DNA from 3 places in the Streptomyces sp. NBC_00878 genome. Region 1 is predicted to be linked to each of the others. Evidence: riboswitches for the same ligand, from Rfam matches in the RefSeq annotation. Region 1 holds a riboswitch; each other region holds the start of a gene.
What was found. A riboswitch is a leader RNA that binds a small molecule or an ion and turns the genes downstream of it on or off. The one in region 1 is predicted to bind cobalamin.

Region 2: linked by a shared signal. The riboswitch ahead of OHA11_RS36970 (cobalamin biosynthesis protein) and the one ahead of metE (5-methyltetrahydropteroyltriglutamate--homocysteine S-methyltransferase) in region 1 are both predicted to bind cobalamin.
Region 3: linked by a shared signal. The riboswitch ahead of OHA11_RS44290 (CbtB-domain containing protein) and the one ahead of metE (5-methyltetrahydropteroyltriglutamate--homocysteine S-methyltransferase) in region 1 are both predicted to bind cobalamin.

Annotation. Positions count from the first base shown of each region.
Region 1 is NZ_JAPEOK010000001.1:2,137,267-2,142,782, reverse strand. It holds gene OHA11_RS08635 (hypothetical protein) at 1-211, shown strand, start outside; gene bla (class A beta-lactamase) at 515-1,408, shown strand; gene metE (5-methyltetrahydropteroyltriglutamate--homocysteine S-methyltransferase) at 1,534-3,852, opposite strand; cobalamin riboswitch at 4,012-4,236, opposite strand; gene meaB (methylmalonyl Co-A mutase-associated GTPase MeaB) at 4,367-5,353, opposite strand; gene scpA (methylmalonyl-CoA mutase) at 5,359-5,516, opposite strand, start outside.
Region 2 is NZ_JAPEOK010000001.1:8,521,236-8,526,751, reverse strand. It holds gene OHA11_RS36980 (hypothetical protein) at 1-455, shown strand, start outside; gene OHA11_RS36975 (DUF397 domain-containing protein) at 728-934, opposite strand; cobalamin riboswitch at 1,247-1,383, shown strand; gene OHA11_RS36970 (cobalamin biosynthesis protein) at 1,480-2,439, shown strand; gene OHA11_RS36965 (cobyric acid synthase) at 2,472-3,980, shown strand; gene cobN (cobaltochelatase subunit CobN) at 3,977-5,516, shown strand, end outside.
Region 3 is NZ_JAPEOK010000001.1:10,154,086-10,159,601, reverse strand. It holds gene OHA11_RS44300 (acyl-CoA dehydrogenase family protein) at 1-484, opposite strand, end outside; gene OHA11_RS44295 (CbtA family protein) at 671-1,441, opposite strand; gene OHA11_RS44290 (CbtB-domain containing protein) at 1,471-1,695, opposite strand; cobalamin riboswitch at 1,757-1,894, opposite strand; gene OHA11_RS44285 (histidine phosphatase family protein) at 2,005-2,658, shown strand; gene OHA11_RS44280 (AbfB domain-containing protein) at 3,019-4,356, shown strand; gene OHA11_RS44275 (protein kinase) at 4,391-5,516, opposite strand, start outside.

The DNA of each region.
Region 1 (5,516 bases):
CTCCGTACGGGATGTGGGCGGCAGCGGTCTGGTCCTGCTCGCCGTCGTGGCGGCCGCGATGTGCGCGTGGATGCTGCTGCCGCTGCCGCTGGCGTTCCTGGTGCCGGGGCCGCTGGCGATGGCACTGACGGCGGTCGACGTACGGATGCCTCCGCGTCGGTACGCCCCGCGTGAGGAGGCGGCCGGACTTCATCAGGATCTGACCGGCTGAGTGGCTGACTCAGACTGGCCGCCTCGGCGATGTCACCGAGGCGGCCGTCGGCTTTCGCCGAGGAGGCAGCCGAGGCCGTGCGCGCCGTGCCGAACCAGGCCCGAGGGAAACTGTTCGGCCCGTCGTGACGTCTTGATCATCGAAAGGAACGTCACGACCGCACGAACAGGAAGTACAGCCTTGGAGATCACAGGATCCAGTTCCAGCTCCGGCTCCAGCTCCAGCTCCCGCTCCAACTCCGGCTCCGGCCCCGGCTCCCGTTCAAGCCCCGGCTCCCGCTCCCGCCCGAACCGCCGTACGGTACTGGCCCTCGGCGCCGGCACAGCACTGGTGGCGGCCGCCCCGACCGTGGCACAGGCCTCAGCTCCCGGCGGAGTCGGCCTCTCCGGACTCTCTGGACTCTCCGGACGGCTGAGCGACCTGGAGCGGGAGCACTCCGCGCGCCTCGGTGTCCTCGCCCACGACACGGCCACGGGCCGGACCGTCGCGTACCGCGCGGACGAACTCTTCCCCATGTGCTCGGTGTTCAAGACGCTCACGGCCGCGGCCGTCCTGCGGGACCTCGACCGCGACGGTGAGTTCCTGGCCCGGCGCATCCGGTACACCAAGGAGTACGTCACGGCCGCGGGCTACGCCCCGATCACGGGCACCGACGAGAACGTCGCGGGCGGCATGACCGTCGAGCAACTGTGCGCCGCCGCCGTCTCCCACAGTGACAACGGGGCCGCGAACCTCCTCCTGCGCGAGCTGGACGGACCGACCGCGGTCACCCGGTTCTGCCGCTCGGTCGGCGACCGGACGACCCGGCTCGACCGGTGGGAACCCGAGCTGAACTCGGCCGAACCGTGGCGCACGACCGACATCACCAGCCCTCGCGCCATCGGGCGGACCTACGCACGGCTCGTCATCGGCGGGGCGCTTCCGTCCGAGGACCGCGAACGCCTGACCGGGTGGCTCATCGCCAACACCACCAACACCGAGCGTTTCCGCGCCGGCCTGCCCGGCGACTGGACCCTCGCGGACAAGACCGGGGGCGGCTCGTCGTACGGGGTCGCCAACGACGTGGGTGTCGTATGGCCTCCCGGACGGCCGCCCCTGGTGCTGGCCGTCCTGTCGACCACGCACTCCCCCGAGGGCCCCTCGGACAACCCGCTGGTCGCCAGGGCGGCCGAGCTGGTGGCGACGGAACTCACCTGACGCACCAGGGAGAACGAGCGCCGGATGCCCGATCACGGTGCCGAGGACCGGCCGGGGGCACACAAGTCCTCGGCCGGTCGGATCAGCTGGATTGATCGGATCGGTGAATCAGTCGGCCAGGCGGCTCAGTTGGCGGGCAGCTCCGCGCGGACCGTCTGGGCGGCCGCGACCAGGTTCCCCAGGGACGCCCGGGTCTCGGGCCAGCCGCGGGTCTTCAGGCCGCAGTCGGGGTTGACCCACAGCCGTTCGGCCGGGATGGCCTCAAGTCCCTTGCGCAGCAGGGCGGCTGCCTCGTCCGTGCTCGGGACGCGCGGTGAGTGGATGTCGTAGACGCCGGGCCCGGCCTCGCGCGGGTAGCCGTGCGCGGCCAGTTCGCGGGCGACCTGCATATGGGAGCGGGCGGCCTCCAGGCTGATGACGTCGGCGTCGAGGTCGTCGATGGCCTGGACGATGTCGCCGAACTCGGCGTAGCACATGTGGGTGTGGATCTGGGTGTCCGGCCGGACCCCGGCCGTGGTGAGGCGGAACGCCTCGGTGGCCCACGCCAGATAGCCGGGGTGGTCGGCGGCGCGCAGCGGCAGGGTTTCGCGCAGGGCGGGTTCGTCGACCTGGATGACCGAAGTCCCGGCCGCCTCAAGGTCGTTCACCTCGTCGCGCAGGGCGAGGGCGACCTGCCGGGCGGTGTCCCCGAGCGGCTGGTCGTCGCGGACGAAGGACCAGGCGAGCATGGTGACCGGTCCGGTGAGCATGCCCTTGACCGGGCGGTCGGTGAGCGACTGGGCGTACGTCGTCCAGCGCACCGTCATCGGTTCCGGGCGGGAGATGTCGCCGGCCAGGATCGGCGGGCGGACATAGCGGGTGCCGTAGGACTGGACCCAGCCGTGCTGCGTGGCGAGGTAGCCCGTCAGCTGCTCGGCGAAGTACTGGACCATGTCGTTGCGTTCGGGCTCGCCGTGCACGAGGACGTCGATGCCGGTCTTCTCCTGGAAGGCGATCACCTCCTGGATCTCCGCCTTGATGCGCTCCCCGTATCCGGCCGCGTCGAGCCGGCCGACACGCAAGTCGGCCCGAGCGGTGCGCAGTTCGGCGGTCTGCGGGAAGGAGCCGATGGTGGTGGTCGGCAGCAGGGGCAGCCCGAGGTGGGCGCGCTGGGCCGTGGCCCGCTCGGCGTACGGCTGGGAACGGCGGGCGTCGGCCTGTGTGACCGCGGTGGCGCGGGCCCGTACGGCCGGGTCGCGGGTGATGGGGGAGCCCGCGCGGGAGGCCAAGTCGGCACGGTTGGCGGCGAGTTCGCCGGTGATCGTGCCGGTGCCCTGGGCGAGGCCCTTGGCGAGGGTGACGATCTCGGCGGTCTTCTGGCGGGCGAAGGCGAGCCAGCGCAGGATCTGCGGTTCGATGTCGCGTTCGGTGGTGGCGTCGAGGGGGACATGGAGCAGTGAGCAGGAGGCGGCCACGTCGACCCGGTCGGCCAGCCCGAGCAGTGTGCCGAGCGTGGCGAGGGACGCCGACAGGTCGTTCACCCAGATGTTGCGGCCGTTGACCACGCCCGCGACCAGGCGCTTGCCGGGCAGACCGCCGACCCTGGCCAGGGCGTCCAGGTTGGCCGCGGCGGCCTCGGTGAAGTCGAGCGCCAGACCCTCCACCGGAGCCTTGGCCAGCACGGGCAGTGCGTCGCCGAGCCGGCCGAAGTACGAGGCGACCAGCAGCTTGGGACGGTCGGTGAGGGCGCCGAGGTCGCGGTAGGCGCGCGCGGCCGCGTTGAGTTCGGCGGGTGTGCGGTCCTGGACGAGGGCCGGTTCGTCGAGCTGCGCCCAGTCCGCGCCCGCGGCCCGCAGATCGGCGAGGACCTCGGCGTACACGGGCAGCAGCCGGTCCAGCAGGGTCAGCGGGTCGAAGTCGGCGGGCACGCCGGGCGCGGGCTTGGCGAGCAGGAGGTAGGTGACGGGGCCGACGAGGACCGGGCGGGCGGTGAGGCCCAGGGCGAGGGCCTCACCGAGTTCGCCCACCTGCTTGGCGGAGTCGGCGGTGAAGACGGTGTCCGGCCCCAACTCCGGTACCAGATAGTGGTAGTTGGTGTCGAACCACTTCGTCATCTCCAGCGGCGCCACGTCCTGGGTGCCGCGCGCCATCGCGAAGTAGCCGTCGAGCGCGTCGGCCTCGACCGCGGCGCGGTGGCGCCCGGGGATCGCGCCGACCATGACGCTGGTGTCCAGGACATGGTCGTAGTACGAGAAGTCGCCGGTCGGCACTTCGTGGAGGCCGGCCTCGGCCAGTTGCCGCCAATTGGTGCGGCGCAGTTCGGCGGCGGTGGCCCGGAGGGCGTCGGCGTCGACGCGGCCCTTCCAGTACCCCTCGATCGCCTTCTTCAGTTCCCGGCCCCTGCCCTGACGGGGGTAGCCGTACACGGTGGCCCGTGCCGCCGCGGCTGCGGACTTCGCTGTCACGGAACTCTCCTTCGCGAGATGTCTCCCTGAGATCCCGGGACGGACGTGAACGCGAAGGGGTGACGAACCCGGCAAGGTACCTCGCGCGACAAGCGCGGTCGTCCGCCGGATATGTACGCCGACCCGCCCACGAGGTCACCGGGATGTCCGTACGCGATCGGTCGCGTACGGGCAGATGGCAGGTCTTCGGACTCGTGGGCGCGTCCTCCGTACGGAGGACACCTACTGGCCGTCGCTTCCCAGGCCCCGCTTCTTGGGGCCCAGTGCGTATGACGGCGGTCGTTCCCACTCACCGCTGCGGGGCAGTCCCGGATTCCCACCGGGTTCCCTCTTGCGACGCATCCCGCCTGGCGGACGGGGCGAACCAGCTGCGCTTGCCAGCCTACGGGGTATGGGTCGGATGCGTCGATTTTGGGTGCGGGCCCGGTGGGGGCTGGTCGCGCCCACGATGGGGGAGAAGCCGAGAGTGAGGAAGGAGCCGCATATCGATACAGCCCCGCGCCCCCGAGGTGGGTCAGCTCGGCCCGGTTTCAAAGGCTCTCAGGATCCGCTCGGCCGCCAGGGTTGCGGTCAACTCGCCTTCCCTTACCTGGCGTTCGAGGTCCGGGGCCAGTGCGCGGACCGTCGGATCTGCGTGCAGTCGGCCCAGGAGTTCGTCGCGGACCATCGTCCACGTCCAGTCCACCTGCTGGTCGCGGCGCTTGGCGGCGAGGCGGCCGGTGGATTCGAGGAGCGTGCGGTGCTGTTCCAGGCGCTCCCAGACCGTGTCCAGGCCGGTGCCCTCCCGGGCGCTGCAACTCAGTACCGGCGGGGTCCAGGCCGCGTCGGCCGGATGCATCAGCCGCAGTGCGCCCGCCAACTCCCTTGCCGCGCCCCGGGCGTCACGCTCGTGCGGACCGTCCGCCTTGTTGACGGCGATGACGTCCGCCAGTTCCAGGACGCCCTTCTTGATGCCCTGCAACTGGTCGCCGGTCCGGGCGAGGGTCAGGAGCAGGAAGGAGTCGACCATGTTCGCGACCGCGGTCTCGGACTGGCCGACGCCGACCGTCTCCACGAGGACCACGTCGTAACCGGCCGCCTCCATCACCACGATCGACTCCCGGGTCGCCTTCGCGACCCCGCCGAGCGTCCCGGCGGTGGGGGAGGGGCGGATGAAGGCCGCAGGGTCGACGGCCAGGCGCTCCATGCGCGTCTTGTCGCCCAGGATGGACCCGCCCGTCCGGCTCGACGACGGGTCGACGGCGAGCACCGCGACCCGGTACCCGAGCGAGGTGAGCAGGGTCCCGAACGCGTCGATGAACGTCGACTTGCCCACGCCGGGCACGCCGCTGATGCCGATCCGCCGCGCCTTCCCGCTGTGCGGCAGCAGCTCGGTCAGCAACTCCTGTGCCAGCGCGCGGTGTTGGGGCTTCGTCGACTCGACGAGCGTGATGGCGCGCGCCACCAGCGCTCGCTTTCCGTCGAGAACGCCCTTCACATAGGTGTCGAGTTGGATCGCCACGGGGCTCAGAGGTCGTGTCCGAGGTCGGTGGCCAGGCGCTCGACCAGGTCGTACGCCGCGTCCGGGATCACCGTGCCGGGCGGGAAGACGGCAGCCGCGCCCATCTCACCGAGCGTGGGCACGTCCTGCGGCGGAATCACCCCGCCGACCACGATCATGATGT
Region 2 (5,516 bases), 6.4 Mb from region 1:
CCGTTCCGGGCGGCGACGCGTCGAGAGCGCCCGCCGAGTCCACGGATCAGGAAGGGCCCGTCCCCCTCGACGACAGCACCCTGAAGTCGTACGCCATGCAGCGGCCCGAGTGGACGGAGGCGCTGATCCGGGTGGAGAGCGCCCGGGTGGACGGTGAGATACGCCTGCTCTCCGTCCGGCTGCTGCTCGGCACGGCATGCGGCAGCGTCCTGCTGTTCAGCGTCACCATGGCCAGCAGGGTCGCCGCCAGTGTCCCGTTCGGGGCCGCGACGCCGCTCACCACGGCGGTGCTGGGAGCCATCGGCGCCGCCCTGGTCACGGCGCTCGGTGCCGGGCTCGGCAGGACGCTGCGCCTGCGCTCCGAAAATTCGCGGGTGACTCCTGTCAGCGGTTCGGCGCCCTCTCGAACTGAGCCGCCGCCAGAACGCGGTTCAGAACCCGGATCCGCTCCGTGACCGGAGTGAGCCCCCACCACAGACCGGCACCCACCGCGATGACGGAGGTCACCACCAGCCAGACCAGACCGCGCGCGGCACCGCCCGGCACCAGCAGTGCCGCGAGAGCCCCCAGGCCGACGGCCAGCGCCCCCGTCACGGAGCAGAACAGTGTCAGTGGAGCAGCCGCCGCCAGTCTGGCTCCCCCAGTACCTGGCTTCCCCATGTGCGCTGAGGTGGATGGCTTGGCTCGCTCTCCCATATGCGTACCTCCCGTCCCTCCGGACGAATCGTCAAGAGCCGTCCGTGCCCGGGTACACCAGCCCCGCCAGAAAACCACACCATGCCGCGCGGCGGAAGGCGAGCTTGCTCCCCCGGCGCCAGTTCGAGTCACGTATCAGCACGTGGAGCGACTCCACAGCCATCTCCACGCATTCCTGGTTGCCCTGGGAATAACTGCTCCTGGTCCACACCCGTTCCGACAGGTCCCTGTCGATCACACCGACCTCCTCCAGCCCCACAAGTCAGCGCACCGACACCGCGTCCTCACCGCGACGACCCCGAGCGCCGTGTCCAGCCGCTGCCGAGGGCAGCGGAGGCTCGGCCACACCAGGTTCGTCTCCCCGCCCGAAGTGCCCAATGCCGCTCGTCGGCGCTCTCAGTGTTCGTACTGTCGTTCCCTCCAGTGTTCCCACCTTGACCGTCGTGAAAGAGCCCAGAAACCGCCGAATCGAGTAGCTGACGAAATTTCAGCGGTGTGGGGCTCAGCACACCACAGCGCCGCAGGTCAACAGCAAGTTGACGGGTGTTCGTGGGCGTGGTGGACTGCCGGAGCCATGTACGGCGGCAGGAGAGGAAGCCGGTGCGAATCCGGCGCGGTCCCGCCACTGTTACCGGGGAGTCGATGCCCCGGGAGCCAGGAACTCTCGCCGTCGGTCTCGTCGAACCAGGGCGTGGACACCCTGAGTGAGGACATATCGCCATGCGCGGCTGCCCAAGTGCCTGTCGAGCGACGGTTGTGCCCGACCTGACGGTCGGCTAACCGATGCGTGACGCCGATCGCGTCTTCGCGTACGGCGCCGCCGCCGGCCTCCTCGGTGATCTGCTGCTCGGCGATCCGCGCCGGGGGCATCCGGTCGCCGCGTTCGGACGCGCCGCGGGAGCCATGGAGCGGGTGCTGTGGCGGGACCACCGGGGGTGGGGCGCGCTGCACACCGCTGTCTGTGTGGGCTCTGCCACCTCGCTCGCCGCGCTCGCCGGCCGTTCCGTGCGGGCCTCTCGTGTCGCCTCCGTCGCCCTGACCGCCGCCGCCACCTGGTCCGTTGTCGGCGGGACCTCGCTCGGGCGGGAGGCCCGGGCCATCGGCGGGGCGCTCGCCGCCGGGGACATGGAGGTGGCCCGCGAGCGGCTGCCGCACCTCTGCGGGCGGGATCCGCAGGCGCTGGACGCCGACGGGATCGCCCGCGCCGTCGTCGAGTCCGTCGCCGAGAACACCTCCGACGCCGTCGTGGGCGCCCTCGTGTGGGGTGCCGCGGCCGGTGTGCCGGGGCTCGTCGGGTTCCGTGCCGTGAACACGCTCGATGCCATGGTCGGGCACAAGTCCGCCCGGTACCGGCGGTACGGGTGGGCCTCCGCGCGGCTCGACGATGTCGCGGGGTGGCCGGGGGCGCGGCTCACCGCCGTCCTCGCGGCCGTCGCGGGAAGCGATCCGCGCGGGGCGGTACGCGCCTGGCGTGCCGACGCCGCCAGGCATCCGAGCCCCAACGCCGGGCCCGTCGAGGCCTCGTTCGCGGGGGCGCTCGGCGTGCGGCTGGGCGGGATGCTCTCGTATGCGGGAAGGGTCGAGCACCGGCCTGTACTCAATGGTGGCGGGCGGGCCGTGGAGGTCGGGGACATCGAGCGGGCCGTACGGCTCTCGCGGCGCGTGAGCCGGCTCGCGCTCGGCGTGAGTGTCGCCGGGCGGCTCCTCGTCAACAGCCTTCGCACGAAGGGGCGTACGTCATGAGCGGGGGAACGAGTGGGGGAATGAGCGGGGGCATGGGTGGCGGGCTGCTCGTCGCCGGGACCACCTCCGACGCGGGCAAGAGCGTCGTGACCGCCGGGATCTGCCGGTGGCTGGTGCGCCACGGCGTCAAGGTCACGCCCTTCAAGGCGCAGAACATGTCGCTCAATTCGTTCGTCACGCGGGAGGGCGCCGAGATCGGGCGGGCGCAGGCCATGCAGGCGCAGGCCGCGCGCGTGGAGCCCACCGCGCTCATGAATCCCGTACTGCTCAAGCCGGGCAGCGACCGGAGCAGTCAAGTAGTCCTCATGGGCAAGCCCGTCGGAGAGATGAGCGCCCGCGGCTATCACGGCGGGCGGCAGGAACAGCTCCTGGGGACCGTGCTGGAGTGCCTCGCCGAGTTGCGGGGCACGTATGACGCGGTGATCTGTGAGGGGGCGGGCAGTCCCGCCGAGATCAATCTGCGGCGGACGGACATCGTGAACATGGGGATCGCGCGCAACGCGCGGCTGCCCGTGCTCGTCGTCGGCGACATCGACCGCGGGGGTGTCTTCGCCTCCTTCTTCGGGACCGTCGCGCTGCTCTCGCCCGAGGACCAGGAGTTCGTCGCCGGGTTCCTCGTCAACAAGTTCCGCGGGGACGTGTCCCTGCTGGAGCCCGGCCTCGACATGCTCAAGAGCCTCACCGGGCGTCGCACGTACGGAGTGCTGCCCTTCCAGCACGGTCTCGGCATCGACGAGGAGGACGGGATGGCGGTCTCGCTGAGGGGCCCGGTCCGGGAGTCGGCGGTCTCCTCCCCCGTCGGCGAGGACATCCTGCGGGTCGCCGTCTGCGCGATTCCCCTGATGTCCAACTTCACGGACGTGGACGCGCTGGCCGCCGAACCGGGCGTCGTCGTGCGGTTCGTGGACCGGGCCGAGGAACTCGTCGACGCCGACCTCGTCGTCGTACCCGGCACCCGGGGCACCGTCCGGGCCCTGGAGTGGCTGCGGGAGCGCGGCCTCGCGGACGCCCTCGTCAGGAGGGCCGCGGAGGGGCGTCCCGTCCTCGGTATCTGCGGTGGCTTCCAGATCCTCGGCGAGCACATCGAGGACGAGGTCGAGTCGCGCGCCGGGCGGGTGGACGGGCTCGGGCTCCTTCCCGTGCGGGTGCGGTTCGCGCGGGAGAAGACGCTCACGCGGCCCGTCGGCGAAGCCCTCGGCGAGTCCGTCGAGGGGTACGAGATCCACCACGGGGTCGCCCAAGTCACAGGCGGGGAACCCTTCTTGGACGGCTGCCGGGTCGGCGAGGTCTGGGGTACGCACTGGCACGGCTCGCTGGAGTCGGACGGTTTCCGGCGGGCCTTCCTGCGCGAGGTGGCGGCCGCCGCGGGGCGTCGCTTCGTACCGGCCGCCGGCACGTCGTTCGCGGCGCTGCGCGAGGAGCAGCTGGACCGGCTCGGCGATCTGATCGAGGAACACGCGGACACGGACGCGCTGTGGCGGCTCATCGAGTCCGGCGCGCCGACAGGACTGCCTTTCATTCCACCGGGAGCACCCGCATGAGCACAGTGTTGTTGTTGTCGACCGCCGATACGGATCTGCTGGCGGCCCGTGCCTCCGGCGCCGCGTACCGGATCGGCAATCCGACCCGCGTGGATGTCGTGGAGGAGCTTCCCGCGCTGGTCGAGGGCGCGGACGTCGCCGTCGTACGGCTGCTGGGCGGCAAGCGTGCCTGGGAGGACGGGCTCGCCGCGCTCAAGGCGTCCGGCATCCCGACCGTGCTGCTCGGCGGGGAGACGGTTCCCGACGCGGAGCTGATGGCCGAGTCGTCCGTGCCCGCCGGTGTGGTCGCGGAGGCGCTGCGCTATCTCGTCGAGGGCGGCCCGGAGAACCTGACCGAGCTGGCCCGCTTCCTCTCCGACACCGTGCTGCTGACGGGCGAGGGCTTCGAGGGGCCGCGGGAGATGCCGGAGTACGGGGTCCACGGCGACCCCGTGCTGGATACGGAGCGTCCGACCGTCGCCGTGCTCTTCTACCGCGCCCACGAACTGAGCGGCAACACCGCCTTCGTGGACACGCTGTGCGACGCGATCGAGGCCCGGGGCGCCAACGCCCTTGCCGTGTACTGCGGTTCGCTGCGCAGCGCGGAGTCGGGCGTGTACGAGCTGATCAGCGGGGCGGACGCGCTGGTCACCACCGTCCTCGCCGCCGGCGGCACGCACGCTTCGGAGGCGTCCGCGGGCGGCGACGAAGAGGCCTGGGACGTGGGCGCGCTCACCCTTCTCAACATCCCTGTCCTGCAAGGACTTTGCCTGACCTCGTCGAAGGCCGCCTGGGACGCGTCCGATGCCGCCCTGTCCCCCATGGACGCGGCGATGCAGGTCGCGATCCCGGAGTTCGACGGGCGCCTCATCACGGTCCCGTTCTCCTTCAAGGAGCAGGGTCCGGACGATGTGCCGGTGTACGTGGCCGACCCCGAGCGGGCCGCGCGGGTCGCCGGAATCGCCGTGCGCCACGCCCGGTTGAAGCACAAGCCGAACGCGGAGAAGAAGCTCGCGCTCGTCTTCACCGCCTACCCGACCAAGCACTCCCGGGTCGGCAACGCGGTCGGCCTCGACACCCCCGCCTCGGCGGTACGGGTCCTCGACGCGTTGCGAGACGCCGGGTACGCCCTGACCGAATACCCGGACAACGGCGACGAGTTGATCCACCGGCTCATCGCGGCCGGTGGTCACGACGTCGAGTGGCTGACCGAGGAGCAGCTGGCCTCGGCCCCCGCGCGCGTGCCGCTGGCCGACTACCGGGCCTGGTTCGACAAGCTCGACCCGGATCTGCGGAACGGGATGCTGGAGGCGTGGGGCGAGCCGCCGGGCAACCTGTACGTGGACGGCGACGACATCGTGCTGGCCTCCCTCCAGTTCGGGAACATCGTCGTGATGATCCAGCCGCCGCGCGGTTTCGGCGAGAACCCGATCGCGATCTACCACGACCCGGACATGCCGCCGTCGCACCACTACATGGCGGCGTACCGCTGGCTGGACAACAGCTTCGGCGCCGACGCCGTCGTGCACATGGGCAAGCACGGCACGATGGAATGGC
Region 3 (5,516 bases), 8.0 Mb from region 1:
CGCCGTTCGTCGTCCAGATCTTCTGGCCGTTCACGACGTACTCGTCGCCCTCCCTGACGGCCTTCGTCTTCAGGGCGGCCAGGTCCGTGCCCGCGTCGGGCTCGCTGTAGCCGATCGCGAAGTCGATCTCGCCGGAGAGGATCTTCGGCAGGAAGTACCTCTTCTGCTCGTCCGTGCCGAACTGCATGATGGTCGGCCCGACCGTGTTGAGCGCCATCAGCGGCAGCGGTACGCCGGCCTGGGCGGCCTCGTCGAAGAAGATGAACTGTTCCATCGGGGTCAGACCGCGTCCGCCGTACTCCTTCGGCCAGCCCACGCCGAGCCACCCGTCGCGGCCGAGCCGGCGGATGGTGTCGCGGTAGAAGCGCTTCTGCGCCGCCGGGGCGCCATAGCGAGCGTGCATGTCGTTTGGGACCAACTCGGCGAAGTAGGCGCGCAGTTCGGTGCGCGACCGCTGCTGCTCCGGCGTGTATTCGAGATGCACGGCGCCTCCTGGCTCCCACTGACCCACGCGTTCGGCCACCCGGACCTGACGGCGCACACCGTAGAACGTGTTCCAGAAATAGGGAATGCCGACGACGTACGCACCTGCCGCACGCACACATACGAAGGGGCCCCGGGATGGTTCTCCAGGGGCCCCTTCGCGTGCCAACGGGCAGTGCGCGACGGATCAGTGCGCGACGGGAGTTGCCCGGCTCTCGGGCGCCTTCTCCTTGTCGGCCCCGGCCGGCTCGGGAGCCAGCAGGCGCTCCGCGAGCAGCCCGAAGACCAGGCCGTACGCGGTCCACAGGGCCACCTGGATGGCCAGGGTCGCCAGCCGGTACTGCCACAGCAGGGTGGCGGGGAAGCCCTCCGGCGCCTCGTTGAAGGACGGCAGGAACGCGTACGCCAGGCCGATGACCAGGACGAAGAACGCGCCCGCCGCGAGGGTGGCGTTCCAGTTGCCCAGGCGCGGTGCGAGGCGTTGGCCGAGGATCACCGCGGCGACGGCCAGCAGCACGCTGAGCACGATCATGAGGAGGAACAGCGCGGTGCGCTGGTTGAGGGTGTCGGGGTCGCCGACGGCGGGCGGGTTCGCCGGGTACTTGAGGAACGGCACCAGGTAGACCGCGACCAGACCGGCGGCTGCCAGCAGCAGCGCGCTGGCGCGCGGCCCGAAGCGGCCGATCCTGCCGAGGGCGAAGCAGTAGGCGAGGGCGGCGATGCCGCCGAACGCGACCCCGTAGACGAGGACGCCGGTGGACAGGCCGCCGGTGGACTGCATCCCACGGGTGACGAGTTCCTCCCCGCCGTGTCCGTGGGCGTGGGCTTCCTCGAAGGCGATGGCCTCGTCCACACGCGGTTCGCCCAGGAAGTAGGCGACGACCAGGGCGAGCACACCCGCGGCGAGACCCGCGAGCATGCCGCGCACCAGGAGATTTCTGACGGTGACGGAGTTCATTGAGTTGTCCTGTCGGTTCTTTGTCGCCGTCAGTGGCAGGGGAAGCCGAGCAGGTGGCGGGCGTCGTGCACCCACTCGTGCACGCCTTCGCCGGAGACCACGGAGGTGGCGCCCTGTTCGGCGCCGACGAAGTACAGCAGCACCAGCATCAGGATGCCGAGGAAGACCGCCCAGGGGGCGATGGCGCCGATCGGCAGCTTTGCGGGTACGTCGGGGGTGGTTACGGTCGGCTGAGCGACGGCGGACTGCGCCATGGCAGGACCTCCTGGGGGAACTCGCGTCCCATCTCGGTGGTGCACAGGACGACGGCCACGGGTCTGACTTCGCTCGACCTTCACCTCCCGGGCGGGAGGCGGCTGGTGCGGGGCTTACAGTGGCGCGACCGTGCCGGATTCTCACCGGCTTCCGTCGTACCGTCGTCAATATCGACGAGAAGGTACCGCGAAGCGGAGGCGCGGCCAAGGGCGCATGGGCCCCGGAGCGCGCGCCGGTGTCCTGGTCACGCCCCCAATTCCCGGTACGGACAGGGGTGTTGAGCACGTGGGGAACGCGAGGGCGGGCCGATGACCAGCCGAGTGATGTTGATCTCACCAGCGATGAACTCGGCGTTGCGGGAGGCGCGCTTCGACGACGGATGTTCCGTCGACGCGGCCGGGCTGCGGCTCGCCGGGGCCGCCGCGGGCTCGTTGCCCACCGCCGACCGGGTTCTGGTCTCACCCACGGTTCGCTGCCGGGAGACGGCCGCGGCGCTCGGGCTCGACACCGACACCATCGCCTCCGTGGCCGCCGCCGTCATCGAGCCGGAACTGGCCGGCCTGGACGTGGGCCGCTGGCGCGGGGCGACCCTCGCCGAGGTGAGCGCCGACGAACCGGAGGCCGTGGGGCGCTGGCTGGCGGACCCGTCGTCCGCCCCGCACGGCGGCGAGTCGGTGAGCGGGTTGTGCGAGCGAGTGGCGAAGTGGCTGGAGACGGCGGCGGATCCGGCCCTCGGCTCGGGCCCAGGCTCGGCTTCGGGCTCAGCACCGGGTTCGGGAGCGGGCTCGGTGCGGATCGTCGCCGTCGTCGAGCCGGAGATCGTACGGGCCGGGGTGGTGCGGGCACTCGGGGCACCGGAATCGGCGTTCTGGCGCGTCGATGTGCCGCCGTTGACCGTGACGGAGTTCAGCGGGCGGGCCGGGCGCTGGAATGTGCGGGTCGGACGGGCGCTCGGCGAGTGAGGCCTCGGCGGACGCCCGCCTGACGGCACGGCACCACTCCGCCCGAGCCCGCATCCCCGCCTCGGCCAAGAAGGGGCTGAGTGTGTCGAAGTTATTGACGTGCTCACGGCCGCACTCTACGTTCTGACCGGTTTGCCGAACTACGTTCGATATGTCGACCCGTCAGAGCGTGTGCGCACGCCCCAACCTCAGTGAATTCGTGCGCACTTGGGACTCCGCTCGGCAGCACCAGCAGCACAGTCCGAACGAGGAGAGCCGCACATGATCACGCCAGACAACTCCCACAGACCCGTCGTCTCCCCGGACGCGACCGGCGCCGTCCACCCCTTCGCGCCGTCACGTCGAAGCCTGCTGCGGGCGATGGCCGCGCTGCCGGCCTCGGCGCTCGTCATGGGCGGTGTGCCCGGCCTGTTCGGCACGGCCTCCGCGGCCGCGCCGCCTCCCGGATCGGCCACCCGCTACACGATCGTGCCGTTCCTCAACAGCAACGACGGCACGGTGAACGTCTACCAGTCCGACGACGCGACGGACTTCCGGCTCCTCAAGGCGTCCGCGTACACACCGCCCGCGGGCCGCATCCGCGACGCCAGCGTTTTCAAGCACACCGACGGCTACTACTACATCACCTACACCACGCACACCTGGCAGGACACCAGCACCACCATCGGCTTCGCCCGCAGTTCGGACCGCAGCAACTGGACGTTCCTGTACGACTACACCGTCCCCATCGCGAACCTGTCGCGCGCCTGGGCGCCGGAGTGGTTCGTCGACAGCGACGGCAGCGTGAACGTCATCGTGTCCTGCTCGGTGACCAGCAACGAGTGGATCTTCACGCCGTATCTGCTCAAGGCCACCAACTCCGCGCTCACCGCCTGGAGTTCACCGGTGGCGCTGTCCGGCATCGGCGCCAACCACATCGACACGTTCATCGTGAAGATCGGCTCGACGTACCACGCCCTCACGAAGAACGAGACGTCGAAGTACATCGAGTACGCCACGAGCACCGCGCTCGCGGGCCCGTACACGATCAGCAGGACCGGGAACTGGGCGGGCTGGGGCGGCACGCGCGAGGGCACCGCGCTGGTGCAGCTCGACAACGGCGCGTGGCGGATCTTCTTCGACGGATACGGCGACGGCAGCTACTACTACAGCGACAGTTACGACACCTTCGTCACCTGGAGCGCACCCAGGACTCTGCCGGGCATCTCCGGTACGGCACGCCACTTCACCGTGCTCAAGGAGACGGTGTCCGGCGGCGTGACCCTGCCGACCGGAGTCACCCGCTTCTTGCGGTCCGGCAACTTCACCACCCGCTACTGGCAGGAGCAGTCCGCCCTGCTCAACCTCCCCGTGCTGACCAGTTCCAGCACGGCCGCGGAGAAGCAGGCGTCCACGTTCACCATCGTGGCGGGTCTCGCGGACGGCAACGGCTACTCGTTCCGCAACGCGGCCGGCAACTACCTGCGGCACTGGGACTTCCGGGCCCGCTTCGACGCGAACAACGGCTCGTCGACGTTCGCCAGAGACGCGACCTTCATCGCCCGTACGGGATCGGCTAGCGGTTCCGTGCGCCTGGAGTCGTACAACTACCCCGGCTACTACCTGCGCCACTACAACTACCAACTCCGCGTCGACCCGTCGGACGGCACGGACCTGTTCCGCCAGGACAGTTCGTTCGTGGCGGTGACACCCTTCTGACCTTCCGTCCAGCGACGGCTGAACCTGGTACGGGTTATCCGTTGACCGCCATCACGGTCTTGCGGCCTGCGCAGGCATACCAGCCGCGGGTGTCGGCCGTGAGGGCGGTGACGGGAGCGGGGGCTGTGCGGGTGTGTGTTTCGGTCAGGTCCCGCGCGGTCGTCCGTAGTGCCGCGCAGGCGCGGCCCGCTGCCGCGTACACCGTGGCGCCGTCCGGTGCGACGGCGGGCGGGCACTGGGCGGGGCCGGTGTCCTCGAACTGCTTTGTCCGGCCACGGGATTGGCCGGTGCGCGGATCGAGAGCGGTGAGCGTACGGCCGTCTTTCCAGTGCAGCAGCAGTCCGCCCGCGACGACGGGGACGTGGACGCCGCCGGGGCGCCGGGTCCAGCAGGCATCGAGGCCGAGCGCGGGTGTGCTCCAGTTCAGGCGTGCGTCGTCGAGGCCGAAGCCGTGCAGGGTGGAGCCGGTCAGGAGGAGGCCTGCGCTGCCGGTGCGGGCGAGAGCCGTGGCACCACGCGCGATCCCGGTTTTCAGAGTGCGGGCGGCCATCCGGTCTCCGCTGCGGGCGTCGACGATATGCAGCATGCCCTTCTCGGTGAGCAGTGCGAACCGGTCCGGCGGCAGTGCGCCCACGGCCGTCACCGTGTCGTCCTCGCCCAACTCCCGGTAGGCCCACAGCTCTTCGCCCTCCTTCGCGTCCACGCAGGTCGGATGGGCGAGCTCGTCGGTGAGCAGGAGGGCGTCGCCGACGACGGCGGGTCGGCGCCACTCGGTGAGCTGTTCGCGGCTCCACAGTTCGGTACCGGAGGTGAGCGAGACGGCGCGCAGCACGTCCGTGTCACGGATGACCATGACGGTGCCGGCGAGCGCATACCACTGCTGGGTGGACTCCGGCGCCGCCGCCCCGGGGAGGGTCTTGCCGGTGCTGATGGCCGTGGGGGTGAGGCGGATGCCGCCCGCGAGGAGCAGCCCGTCGTCGGTGACGCCCCAGTCGTCCGGGACGTCGGCAGAGGTCTCCGCCGCCCAGCGCCGACGGCCCGTCGAGGCGGTACGCAGTTGGGTCGACCCGGTACTGGTGAATGCTCGTTCGAGCCCGTGCAGGACGAGCCCGGCCGGCGTGGCGAGCAGGGCGTCCACCCGGCCGGCGCCGGCGCTCAGC